3 regions of the Phyllobacterium sp. genome follow, and region 3 is predicted to be linked to each of the others. Evidence: predicted binding sites of a transcription regulator. Region 3 holds the regulator's gene; each other region holds the start of a gene.
The links. The regulator PhoB, encoded in region 3, activates phosphate uptake and scavenging genes when phosphate is short. The targets are predictions, from matches to a motif close to TGTCATNNANCTGTCAT.
Positions count from the first base shown of each region.

Region 1: a site for PhoB is predicted at 2,366-2,382, ahead of AAAB35_RS16375 (DUF465 domain-containing protein). Genes of this name have one in related genera too.
Region 2: a site for PhoB is predicted at 2,950-2,966, ahead of AAAB35_RS28650 (UDP-2,3-diacylglucosamine diphosphatase). Genes of this name have one in related genera too.

Region 1 is NZ_JBBNAM010000234.1:302-4,431, forward strand. It holds partial or broken gene AAAB35_RS16355 (alcohol dehydrogenase catalytic domain-containing protein) at 1-17, opposite strand, end outside; gene AAAB35_RS16360 (DUF1192 domain-containing protein) at 113-298, shown strand; gene AAAB35_RS16365 (MFS transporter) at 424-1,665, shown strand; gene AAAB35_RS16370 (metalloregulator ArsR/SmtB family transcription factor) at 1,744-2,007, shown strand; gene AAAB35_RS16375 (DUF465 domain-containing protein) at 2,124-2,303, opposite strand; gene AAAB35_RS16380 (DUF465 domain-containing protein) at 2,530-2,733, shown strand; gene purE (5-(carboxyamino)imidazole ribonucleotide mutase) at 2,836-3,333, shown strand; gene AAAB35_RS16390 (5-(carboxyamino)imidazole ribonucleotide synthase) at 3,330-4,130, shown strand, end outside.
Region 2 is NZ_JBBNAM010000438.1:6,341-10,470, reverse strand. It holds gene AAAB35_RS28660 (MFS transporter) at 1-851, opposite strand, end outside; gene AAAB35_RS28655 (glycosyltransferase family 1 protein) at 973-2,073, opposite strand; gene AAAB35_RS28650 (UDP-2,3-diacylglucosamine diphosphatase) at 2,063-2,884, opposite strand; gene AAAB35_RS28645 (NADP-dependent malic enzyme) at 3,114-4,130, shown strand, end outside.
Region 3 is NZ_JBBNAM010000211.1:6,584-10,713, reverse strand. It holds gene pstA (phosphate ABC transporter permease PstA) at 1-53, shown strand, start outside; gene pstB (phosphate ABC transporter ATP-binding protein PstB) at 76-897, shown strand; gene phoU (phosphate signaling complex protein PhoU) at 920-1,645, shown strand; gene phoB (phosphate regulon transcriptional regulator PhoB) at 1,663-2,349, shown strand; gene arsC (arsenate reductase (glutaredoxin)) at 2,447-2,869, shown strand; gene AAAB35_RS14500 (hypothetical protein) at 2,917-3,099, opposite strand; gene AAAB35_RS14495 (ATP-binding protein) at 3,290-4,130, opposite strand, start outside.

The DNA of each region.
Region 1 (4,130 bases), on a different contig from region 3:
GGTATTTTTTCGGCCATGGAGCTCTCCCTATTGATTGATTCGCCAGAATGATTTGCAATTCCAAGTGGTTGGGCTGTATTCTCGCATACTAGGTCCCATCTTGGAGGAAATAATGTCAGTTTTCGACGAAGAGCCAAGACGCAAGGTCGTTCATGACATAGGGCAGGACCTGTCGCTGTTATCAGTCTTTGAACTTGACGAGCGGATCGCGCTGCTGCGCGCTGAAATCAAGCGCCTCGAAGAAGAACGCTCACGCAAGGGCGACAGCAAGGTCGCCGCCGAGGCGCTATTCCGGTAAGGCCTGATATTTCGACAAGCGCAATAAGGATGCCATCAAGTTTCCGTATTGCTCCTTGAAACGAATTCTATGCCGGCGGAGTTCACGAGTCGGGTGCTCCCATCATTCTCATTCAAGGTTTTGCCGTGTTTCGTTCGTTCATTCAGGTTTTTGCGCTCCTCTGCGGCACATCGTTTCTTGTCATGGCGTCCGGCCTGCACGGCCTGCTGCTGCCACTACGCGGCGGTGCGGAGGGCTTTTCAACGTCGTCGCTCGGTCTCCTTGGAACGGCCTGGGCGGGAGGCTTCATAACCTCCTGCCTGCTTGCACCGCGCCTGGTGCGACGGGTTGGCCATGTGCGGGCTTTCAGCGCCTTTGCCTCCATCGCGGCGATCGTTGCCCTTTTGACCGGTATCCTCGTCGAGCCGACCGCCTGGATCGTCCTGCGCGCACTGACGGGCTTTGCAATGGCGGGGTCCTACATGGTCATCGAGAGCTGGCTGAATGAAAGGGCGACGAATACCAATCGCGGCCAGATTTTTGGTCTCTACATGGTAGTCAACTTCGCATCGATCACGGTCGGGCAAATGATGATCGGCTTCGGCGATGTGCGCTCGGGCACGTTCTTTATGCTAACGGGCATTCTCTTCTGCCTCGCACTGATTCCGACGGCAATTTCGACAGCCAGCAGTCCGAAGCCGTTGACCGAGGTACAGCTCGATCTCAGGGCCCTGTATCGAAATTCGCCCGTCGCCTTTCTTGGCTGTATTCTGATCGGTGTCGCCAACGGTGCATTCGGCACGCTCGGCGCGGTTTATGGCGCCTCGACTGGAATTTCGACGACGGAGATTGCGTTGATGATGAGCGCATCGGTCATGGGTGGCGCATTGATGCAGATTCCGGTTGGACGCATGTCCGATCGCACCGACCGACGCTACGTCCTTGCAATCGTCGGTGGGGCAGCGGCGTTCATTGGTCTCCTGATCTTCATGATCGCCCCGCACAACGCTTACGTCATTCTAATCATGACGGCGATCTATGGCGGGCTCGCCTATGCGCTCTATCCTGTCGCTGTCGCTCACGCGAACGATTTCGCTGACTCCGCGAATTTCGTAAAGGTCACGAGCGGTCTGTTGCTGCTCTATGGTTTCGGCACGATGATCGGTCCGATACTGGGCGCTCTTGCCATGGAAACCATATCGCCAGCAGCGCTTTTCGCTGTCACGGCGCTGGCTCACGTCTTGATCATGACGCATGCTATTATCCGCTCCCGCATGCGCGCTCCAGTGCCCATCGAATTCAGGGACAACTTCCAGACGGCTGGTGCCGAACGGGTAACGCCGGAGAGCGTTCGACTCGATCCGCGCGCCGAAAGCCCTGCGGAGTAGCGGGTCGCAGTGCGCGGGCTTCGATCCGGCACTACAAAACCCGTTGACAATGCGGCCGGTTTAAAATGACTATCCTACATGGTCGAGACGGATGCCTTTGCAGCAATTTCTGATCCCAACCGCCGCTACCTCCTCGAGGAGCTTCGCCGCGGACCAAAAACCGTGAACGCACTGGCACTCGGGCTGCCGATCTCGCGCCCCGCGGTCTCACAGCATTTGAAGGCGTTACTCGATGCGCGGCTGGTCAAGGTAAAATCCGAAGGCACGCGCCGCATCTACGCGGTCGACGATAGCGGATTCTTTCATCTGAATTTGTGGCTCGATCAGTTCTGGAGCGGGTAAGACGATAAAGAAAAACCCGGTCCCTGCGTGACGCGAGGGCCGGGCTTTTTTATCGCTGCCACCGCGGCGCTGGGTCAGCTGCCGGATGGAATTTCGAGGTACCTTTCTCAGGTGATCTAATGGTGGGTAACGGCTGACTTCAGCCTTTCGATTTGCTCTTTCAGCATAAGCTTGCGACGTTTCAGGTCGCTTATCATCAGGTCGTCGGAGGCGGGACTTAACAACGCATCAGCAATCTGCTTTTCAAGCGCTCCATGCTTACGTTCAAGCGTTTCAAGATGAGACTCAATGGCCATCCAGCTTCTCCCTTGGTTTGTTGCCCAACTCGTACATGCTCCACTCGCCAGGCGGCAAGTTTGTGACAGAGCCGTGACAGTCTGCCACCACTTTGAGCAATTGTCGAATTTGTTTCGTAGGATTTTCTTGTGGTGTAAAATGTGATATGGCGACGTGCTGGTGAGGGCGGATTTGCCCAGAACCAGGCACTGGCTTCTATCACAGAGATATACCGGGAATCACCGCATGTCCGATCAGGATCAGGCTGACATTCGATTGGCAGTCGCAAGATTGAAACAAGAACACATGGACTTTGATGCCGCGATACAAGCAATGATCCAGGTGGGCTGTGACCAGCTTCGCATCCAGCGTATGAAGAAGAAGAAACTTATCATCAAAGACAAGCTCATCGAGCTCGAAGATAAAATCACCCCCGACATAATCGCCTGATTGCATAAAGTGCAGGCATGATCCCGTGAGTTTACTTGCGGGGGGCAACCTTTTCCTTTAATCCGACCTACTCCCACCGCCTCGTTTTTCAGAGGATGCTCAATGCCAGATAAACGCGCTGACGTCGCTATCATCATGGGAAGCCAGTCCGACTGGGCCACCATGCGTCACGCCGCCGAAACGCTCGATGCGCTCGGCATTTCCCATGACGATCGTATCGTCTCTGCACACAGGACGCCGGACAGGCTCGTTGCCTTCGCCAAGGGCGCGCGTGATGCGGGTTTCAAGGTCATCATTGCCGGGGCCGGCGGTGCTGCACATCTTCCGGGCATGGCGGCATCGATGACTGCACTGCCGGTGTTTGGCGTTCCGGTTGAATCGAAGGCCCTGTCGGGCCAGGACTCGCTGCTGTCGATCGTGCAGATGCCCGCGGGAATTCCGGTCGGTACGCTGGCGATCGGGCGGGCCGGCGCGGTGAATGCGGCATTGCTTGCGGCTGCAGTTCTCGCTCTCAACGATGCGGGGCTTGCCACACGGCTGGACGAGTTCCGGCAGGCGCAAAGCGACAAGGTCGCACTGCGGCCGTCTGACGAGGCATGAGCATGATATCTCCAGGATCGACAATAGGCATTATCGGCGGCGGACAACTCGGACGCATGCTGGCGATGGCGGCAGCACGTCTGGGCTATAGAACGGTCATCCTTGAGCCTCAAGGCGATTGTCCGGCCGGACAGGTTGCAAACCAGCATATCCTCGCGGCCTATGACGAGCCAAATGCGCTCGAACAGCTCGCTGAACTCAGCGACGTTATTACCTATGAGTTCGAGAATGTACCGGTCGACGCCGCGGAAGCGCTGAATGAATCGAAGAGCGTCTTTCCGCCGCCGGAGGCCCTCAAGGTCTCGCAGGATCGCGTCGCAGAAAAGCGCTTCCTTGCCAAGGTCGGCATCCCGACGGCGCAATGGCGTATCGTCGAAAGCGAGGGCGACCTCGAGGCTGCGCTGTTGGCATTCGATGGCAAGGGCATATTGAAAACGCGGCGCTTCGGCTATGACGGCAAGGGCCAGGTCAAATTCATCGGCACCAAGGGCGAGAGCGCCAAGGCAGGATATGCCGCGATTGGCGCCGTACCCGCCATCCTCGAGGCCATGGTCGAGTTCACCCGCGAGATCTCGGTCATCGCCGCGCGCGACCAGCAAGGCGACATCAAGATTTATGACATTGCCGAGAACGTTCACAAGGATGGCATTCTCGCAACCTCGACGGTGCCCGTATCGGTTTCGTCGACTATAGCCGGACTTGCCGCCGATGCAGCGCGGAAGCTCCTCGAAGGCCTGAATTATGTCGGCGTCGTTGGTGTCGAATTCTTCGTCCTTGCCAATGGCACCCTGCTCGCA
Region 2 (4,130 bases), on a different contig from region 3:
ATCAGCACCCGCGCCGGATGAAGCCGTCCGAACAGGCGTCGAAACAGCGTGAACATGATCACCTCGGCAACGACCGAAATCGACCACAATGACCCGATCACCGTTTCTCCAATGCCAATCGACTTCCAATAGATGGCAGAGAAACTGTAGCCATAGGCGTGGCTAGCCTGGGTGATTCCGGTGGCGATCAGAAAGGTGACAAAGGCCGGGCGGCGCAACGCCCTGCCCGCATCGGCAATATCGACATCCGAAAGCGGCGAGAGCCGGCGTGGCTTACCGATGCGGGGAACGAAAAAACTCGCCACGCAGGCGGCGAGCAAGGCTCCAAGCAGGGCCGAAGGTATGATCTTTTCGCCAAAGTACTGGATGAAGATCCCGCCGGCAAATGAGGCGAGCAGAAAAGAAATCGAACCCCAGACCCGCATCTTGGCGAAATCCGCGCCATAGCGGCGCACGCCCGAAAGGGCGATCGTATCGGCAAGCGGCACCTGGGATGTCCAGGGCGGTGCAAGCATCAATGAGACGAACAATATGCCGGTAAATCCGAAAGGCACAAAGTAGAAGCCAGCCACGATCACCGCGAGCACCGTGGCAGTGCTCAAGATGTGCGCCCGATCATTCGACCGGTCCGCAAGCATGGAAACAAGTGGCGCCGCAATGACACGCACGAAAAGCGGCATTGAGAGGACAATGGAAATCTGTGTCGCGGTCAGCGACCGGAACTCGAGCCACAGGGGAAAATAAGGCAGATGCAGTCCGCTTGAAGCGAAGATGGCAAAATAGGCCAGAGCGACACGCAACTCAAAGCGAGACGGCTTATCCAGACCCGGATCCGCTGAGGCGGTGATCATTGCAGGACTTTCGGAAGATCGAAGACGGCTGGGGAAGAATCGCAATTGTGATTCACCTGCAGCCGCACCTATCACGAAATTCGGCAACTGCCTAGAAATGCTGGAGATATTTACTGGTGCGCTAAATGTCCGATGGCTGCCGGGCCGACATGGCGCGTTTGATCCTTGACCTCTTGACGGCCACGGCTTCCCGGGACGGGACGATTGTCGTCAGCACGCTCTCGAAAATATCGGCGCAGGCCTCCCAGCTGAAGCTTTTGAGCTTGGCATCGGGATCGACGCTGCCCATGGCAAGCGCGCCCAGTGCGGCCTCGCGCAAATCCTCGGACAGAACGCCGGCACAGGAAACGCCAATCACATCCTTGGGGCCGGGAACCGGATAGCCCGCGACCGGCACGCCGCAGGCAATCGCTTCGAGGAGCACCAGCCCGAAGGTATCGGTGCGGCTTGGAAAGACGAACACGTCGGAGCCCGCATAGCATCGTGCCAGCGCCTCACCCTCCTTCTTACCGGCAAAGGCGGCACCTGGATATTTGCGCTTCAGCTCCGCCAGGTCGGGTCCATCGCCGACGATGAGTTTGGTACCCGGCAAATCCAGCGACAGAAACGCCTCGAGGTTTTTTTCGGGCGCAACGCGCCCTACGCAAAGGAAGATCGGACGTGGCAACTCGAGATCGACCTGCGGTTGGGGGCGGAAGAGCTTGCGATCGACGCCGCGCGTCCACACCTTGAGCGTCGTGAATCCGCGATCAACCAGTTCATCATTGATCGATTGCGTCGGCACGAGGCAGGATTCAGCGGCGTTGTGAAAGCGGCGCAGGAATGCATAGGACCAGGCGAGCGGTACGGGCAGGCGCTCGCGCATATATTCCGGAAATCGGGTATGAAAACTGGTGGTAAAGCGCCAATTGTTCTTGAGGCAGGCCCGCCGCGCCATGATGCCAAGCGGGCCTTCCGTGGCGATATGAACAAAGGCCGGCTGCAAGGCTTCGATCCGCGCCTTGACCGCATGCGGAAGCGTCAGCGCCAGACGGATTTCCGGATAGGTCGGACAAGGCGCCGAGCGATAGTCGGCTGGCGAGATGATCGTCACCTCGAAGCCGCGCGCCTCCATCTGCTCGCGCAGTTTGGTCAGAGTTCGCACGACGCCATTGACCTGGGGATGCCAGGCGTCGGAAACGATGATGAGCCGTTTTGGCTGGTCGCTTGCCTCAGGCCGCATTCGCCGCCTTTGGACGCTTGTCGTCGAGGCGGATGACAGGCGCAAAGCCAGCCTGTTCCCCGATCAGATGCGTCCACGACAAGAGTTCCATGCGGCCGTCATAGTGCTCGACGATGGCCGTGCAGCTTTCGACCCAGTCGCCGGTATTGATGTATTCGATGCCGTCGATCTGTTCGATCGTTGCGTGATGGATATGGCCGCAAATCACACCATCCGCGCCAATGCGACGCGCTTCATCAGAAACGACGGTCTGGAAGGATCCGATGAAATTGACGGCCTTCTTGACACGGAACTTTGCCCAGGCCGAGAACGACCAGTAGCGCAGGCCAAGCATGCGCCGCACCTTGTTCATGATGGTGTTGATTGCAAGGGCGGCGTCATAGGCCCAGTCGCCGAGATAGGCAATATGACGTGCGTTGCGCACGACCACATCGAATTGATCGCCGTGAATGACAAGGAATTTTCGTCCATCCGCCGTTTCGTGCATCGTCCGGTCCATGACCTCGATACCGCCGAAGTGGGTGCCCTGGAAGTCGCGCAGGAACTCATCGTGGTTGCCGGCGACATAGAGGATGCGGGCTCCCTTGCGGCTCTTGCGCAGGAGCTTCTGCACGATATCGTTGTGTTCCTGCGGCCAGTGCCAGTTGCGCCGCAGACGCCAGCCATCAACGATATCGCCGACGAGATAGATCGTATCGGCGTCGTGATATTTCAGGAAATCCAGAAGAAAGCTGGCTTTCGCACCTTTCGAACCGAGATGGACATCGGATAAGAAAAGTGTGCGGAACTTGCGGGCCTCGTTCTCGACCATGATGCTGATCTCCGTTCAGCGCTGACGCAAAGGCGTCCGGTTGCGCTGACACAAACCCGATTCATGTCACAATCATATGACGATGCGGAAAACTACGCGTTTTCGCACGATAAACACTTGTAACAAAATGGACTTCATTTATGCGTCTGGATGTTATTCAAGCGTGCTAGAAATGCCTGAATCGACGATTTGTGAACGTGCAGCACCAATTTCCGGAAGGACCCGCTCCATGGCCAAGGATAAAACGCCCAGCAGCTCTGACCTCGACGAAAGCGCGCTGTTCTATCACCGCTTTCCGCAGCCGGGTAAGTTGGAAATCCAGGCCACCAAGACACTCGGCAACCAGCGCGACCTTGCGCTCGCCTACTCGCCCGGCGTTGCAGCACCCTGCCTCGCCATTCACGAAGATCCGGCGACTGCTGCCGACTATACGAGCCGCGCCAATCTCGTCGCCGTCATTTCCAACGGAACGGCCGTGCTCGGCCTCGGCAATATCGGCCCCCTCGCCTCCAAGCCGGTCATGGAAGGCAAGGCCGTGCTCTTCAAGAAGTTCGCCAATATCGACGTTTTCGACATTGAGATCGATGCCAACGAAATCAACCGCATCGTCGACGTCGTCTCTGCGCTCGAACCGACTTTCGGCGGCATCAACCTCGAGGACATCAAGGCGCCGGAATGCTTCGAGGTCGAGGAGCAGCTGCGCGCCAAGATGAACATACCGGTCTTTCATGACGACCAGCACGGCACGGCCATCATCGTTGCGGCCGCGATTCTCAATGGCATGGAACTCGCCGGCAAGGACCTTTCCAAGGTCAAGATCGTTGCATCAGGCGCCGGTGCTGCTGCCCTCGCCTGCCTCAATCTTCTCGTCAAGCTCGGTGCCGACCGCAGGAACATCTGGGTCTGCGATATCGACGGCGTTGTTTATGAAGGTCGCAATACGCTGATGGACCGCTGGAAATCGGTCTATGTACAGAAGACGGACGCCCGCGTCCTCGCCGATGTCATTGGCGGCGCCGATGTCTTCCTCGGCCTTTCCGCCGCCGGCGTGCTGAAGCCCGAGCTTCTGAAGCAGATGGCGCCCAACCCGCTGATCATGGCCCTTGCCAATCCGACACCCGAGATCATGCCGGAAGAGGCACGTGCGGCGCGCGCCGACGCGATGATCTGTACCGGCCGCTCGGATTTCCCCAATCAGGTTAACAACGTTCTCTGCTTCCCCTATATTTTCCGCGGCGCCCTCGAT
Region 3 (4,130 bases):
TCATGAACATTACGGCCATCATTCTGCGTCGCCGCTTCGAGCGTCGCTGGTAACTCTTCGGGAGAGGACCTAATTATGAACCTTATGACGGAACGAAATCTCGAAAAGGCGGTAAACGACAAGATGAACGCCCAGCCCAACGCAATCAAAATGCAAGGCAAGGATGTCACTGTTCACTATAACGAGAAGCAGGCCCTGTTTGGCGTCAGCCTCGACGTGCCTGAAAAGATGGTCACGGCGCTGATTGGCCCCTCCGGCTGTGGCAAGTCGACATTCCTGCGCAGTCTCAACCGCATGAACGACACGATCGAAGGCTGCAAGATCGGCGGCAAGATCACGCTCGACGACGAGGATATCTATAATCCGAAGATCGACGTCGTTGAGTTGCGCGCCCGGGTCGGCATGGTGTTTCAGAAGCCAAATCCGTTCCCGAAGTCGATTTTCGAAAACGTTGCTTATGGCCCGCGCATTCATGGCCTTGCCAAGAATCGCCATGAACTTGATGAAATCGTTGAAAAAAGCCTGCGCCGCGCCAGCCTCTTCGAGGAGGTGAAGGATCGCCTGCACGAAGCGGGCACGGGCCTCTCGGGTGGTCAGCAGCAGCGCCTCTGCATTGCCCGCGCCATCGCAGTCAGCCCCGAAGTGATCCTGATGGACGAGCCGTGCTCCGCGCTTGATCCGATCGCCACCGCGAAGGTCGAGGAACTTATCGACGAACTGCGCGAAAACTACACGATTGTCATCGTTACTCACTCGATGCAGCAGGCGGCGCGTGTTTCGCAACGCACGGCCATGTTCCATCTCGGCAACCTGGTAGAGGTGGGAGATACGGAGATGATGTTCACAAGCCCCACCGAAAAGCGCACACAGGACTACATCACCGGACGCTTCGGCTGACGCAGGAACAAGGACCAAGAACATGACTGAGTTGCAGCACACTGTGCGCTCTTACGACGACGAACTGAAGTTCCTGACGCACAAGATCGCCGAGATGGGTGGGCATGCCGAGCGCATGGTCGAACAGGCGGTTGCCGCCATGGTCAATTCCGACAACGCTTTGGCGCAGCGCGTGATCTCCGATGATTTGATTCTTGATGCGGGCCAGCGCGAGATCGATGAAAAGGCGATTACCATTATCGGTAAGCGCCAACCGATGGCGATCGACCTGCGGGAAGTCATCGGCACGATCCGCATTTCGTCTGATCTTGAGCGCATCGGCGATCTCGGCAAGAACATCGCCAAGCGCGTTGTTGCAGTGACCGATACACGCCAGACGCTTTCCGTCTATCGGGGGCTGCAGACTATTGCCGAACTTGCCCTGACGCAGCTGAAGGACGTGCTAGACGCCTATGCGACGCGCTCTGTACAGCAGGTCAACATCGTACGCGAACGCGACGACGAGATCGATGCGCTCTATACCTCACTGTTCCGCGAACTCCTGACCTACATGATGGAAGACCCGCGCAACATTTCGGCCTGTACCCATCTTCTATTCTGCGCCAAGAACATCGAGCGCATTGGCGACCATGCCACGAATATTGCCGAGACCGTTTATTACATTGTGACCGGTTCGCAACTACCCGCGGAGCGGCCCAAGGAAGACCAAACCCACACCATCGTCGTGGACGAGACGACCGAGTCCTAATTAACTAAAGGCATGATATGGCAATAGCTCCCAAAATCACCGTTGTGGAGGACGAGGAAGCTCTAAGCGTCCTTCTCCGTTACAATCTTGAAGCTGAAGGCTATGTTGTCGAGACGATCGCACGCGGTGATGAAGCAGAAATTGCACTGCGTGAGAACGTGCCGGATCTCTTGATCCTCGACTGGATGCTGCCCGGCCTTTCGGGCATCGAGCTTTGCCGTCGTCTGCGGGCGAGGCGGGAGACCGAAATCCTGCCAATCATCATGCTCACGGCCCGCGGTGAGGAGAGCGAGCGCGTTCGCGGTCTCTCAACGGGTGCCGACGACTATATGGTGAAGCCGTTTTCCACACCTGAATTGCTGGCCCGCATCAAATCCATGCTGCGCCGCGTGAACCCGAGCCTGCTTTCGCATGTGCTGAGCTTCGGCGATCTCAAGCTCGACCGCGAACAGCACCGCGTCTTCCGCAAGGAGCGCGAGTTGAAGCTCGGCCCTACCGAATTCCGCCTGCTCGAATTTCTGATGCAGTCGCCTGGCCGGGTTTTCTCACGCGGCCAACTCCTCGACAATGTCTGGGGTGCCGACATCTATGTCGATGATCGCACTGTCGACGTCCATGTCGGCCGCCTGCGCAAGGCCATCAATATCGGACGTTCGGTTGATCCGATCCGCACAGTGCGCGGCGCCGGCTATTCGTTCGGCTGATCTTTGGGCCAACTCCGTTTAAAGGCGTCGCGCTTGTTGCGGAGCCTCTTTTATCGCCAGCGGCCGGAACGTTTGAGAATAGCGAGGGGTGCGCCTGATGACCGTTACCATCTATCACAATGCCAAGTGCGGCACCTCCCGCAACACGCTTGCCATGATCCGCAATGCAGGCATCGAACCGGTCATCGTTGACTATCTCAAGACACCGCCAAGCCGCGAAACCTTGAAGGAGCTGATCAGCCGGGCAGGGCTCACCGTCCGGGAAGCCGTTCGCGAGAAGGGCACGCCATATGCCGAACTCGGGCTCGATAACTCGGCCCTGACCGACGACGAACTGCTTGATGCAATGGTCGCCAATCCGATCCTTATCAATCGACCCTTCGTTGTTACTGAGAATGGGGTGCGCCTCTGCCGTCCTTCCGAAGTCGTTCTTGGGATTCTACCCGAGCCCCAGAAAGCTGCGTTCACCAAGGAGGATGGTGAAGTCGTGATTGACAGCAAAGGAAACCGGATCCCCTGAACAGGCTTGGTAGAGCGTGTTCGTGGAATGTCCCGACAATCGCGCCATCACACATCGCCACCCATCATTTTGAGCAGGATCTCCAATTCGCGGCAGTTAGCGATCGTTTCGATGAGCAGGCGCTCGCTGCACCCGCTCAACAGAATAATGAATTCTGTCTCGGTAATTCCGATGCGAGACAGTTTTTCACGCAGTTTACGCTGCGCGTTGCGGACGGCAGATCGGCTCATTGCTCATCTGGCTCCCCACTTCTCCCTTCATGACGGCATAAGAACCGTCCGGGGCGGCTTTATATGATCTCCCAACGTCCTATTGCATCACAGCCTGGCGCAAGATTCTATTTCGTCTTTCTTATGAACTTGCCCTACCACTCTTGGCTATGTTCAGGCCAATGAGGAAGGAAGGGTCCACCATGACCGATCAATAGGCCTGACGGTGTAGCGGCGGGTACTTGGACGATGTCGGATTGCTCGCGGCTGCATCAGAGTTTTTGGTCGGGATTGAGAAGCGGAACACAGCACCGCCGTCTGGGTGATTGGCGGCTTCAATCGTCCCGCCATGGGCGTTGACGATTGACTGGCAAATGGCCAGTCCGATCCCCAACCCACCCTCCTTTGTGGTGAAGAAGCCGTCGAAGATCTGCTCTATATGTTCGGTTGCGATGCCGATGCCGGTATCCCTGATCGAGAAGGCCACATGATCGCTCTCGTCCAAACTGGTTTCGAGATAAATCTCACGTCGCGTGTGGGGCGCCATCTTCATGGCCTGGATGCTGTTGACGATCAGGTTTACGATGATTTGCTGCAACTGAATTCGATCGCCGCGTATTAGCGGAAGGTTCGGCTCCAGCCTTAAATTGATGACGACGTTTTTGTCTTCGCTCTCGTGACGAAGAAAAACCAGGCATTGCCGCACGATGTCATTCAAACCGAGCAAAGCATAAGTCGGCGCACGATTGCGGGCCATGTCCTGGATCCGATCGATGATATCACTGGCGCGCTGCGCACTCTCGACGACACGAGAGGTCAGTTGATCTGCCTTTTCAAGATTGGGTCCGGCTTTCCTGAGATAACGCAGGCTGGTTTGCGCATTCATCAGAATGGCCGCTAGCGGCTGCTTTATCTCATGCGCTATTGACGTCGTCATTTCGCCCAGCGTGGAAAGTCGTGCAGCGTGGGAGAAGTCCGCCTCGATCTTTCGCAACTTCGCTTCTGCCTCGAGGTGTGCAGTATTGTCGATCATCATGAGTAACGTCGTGTCC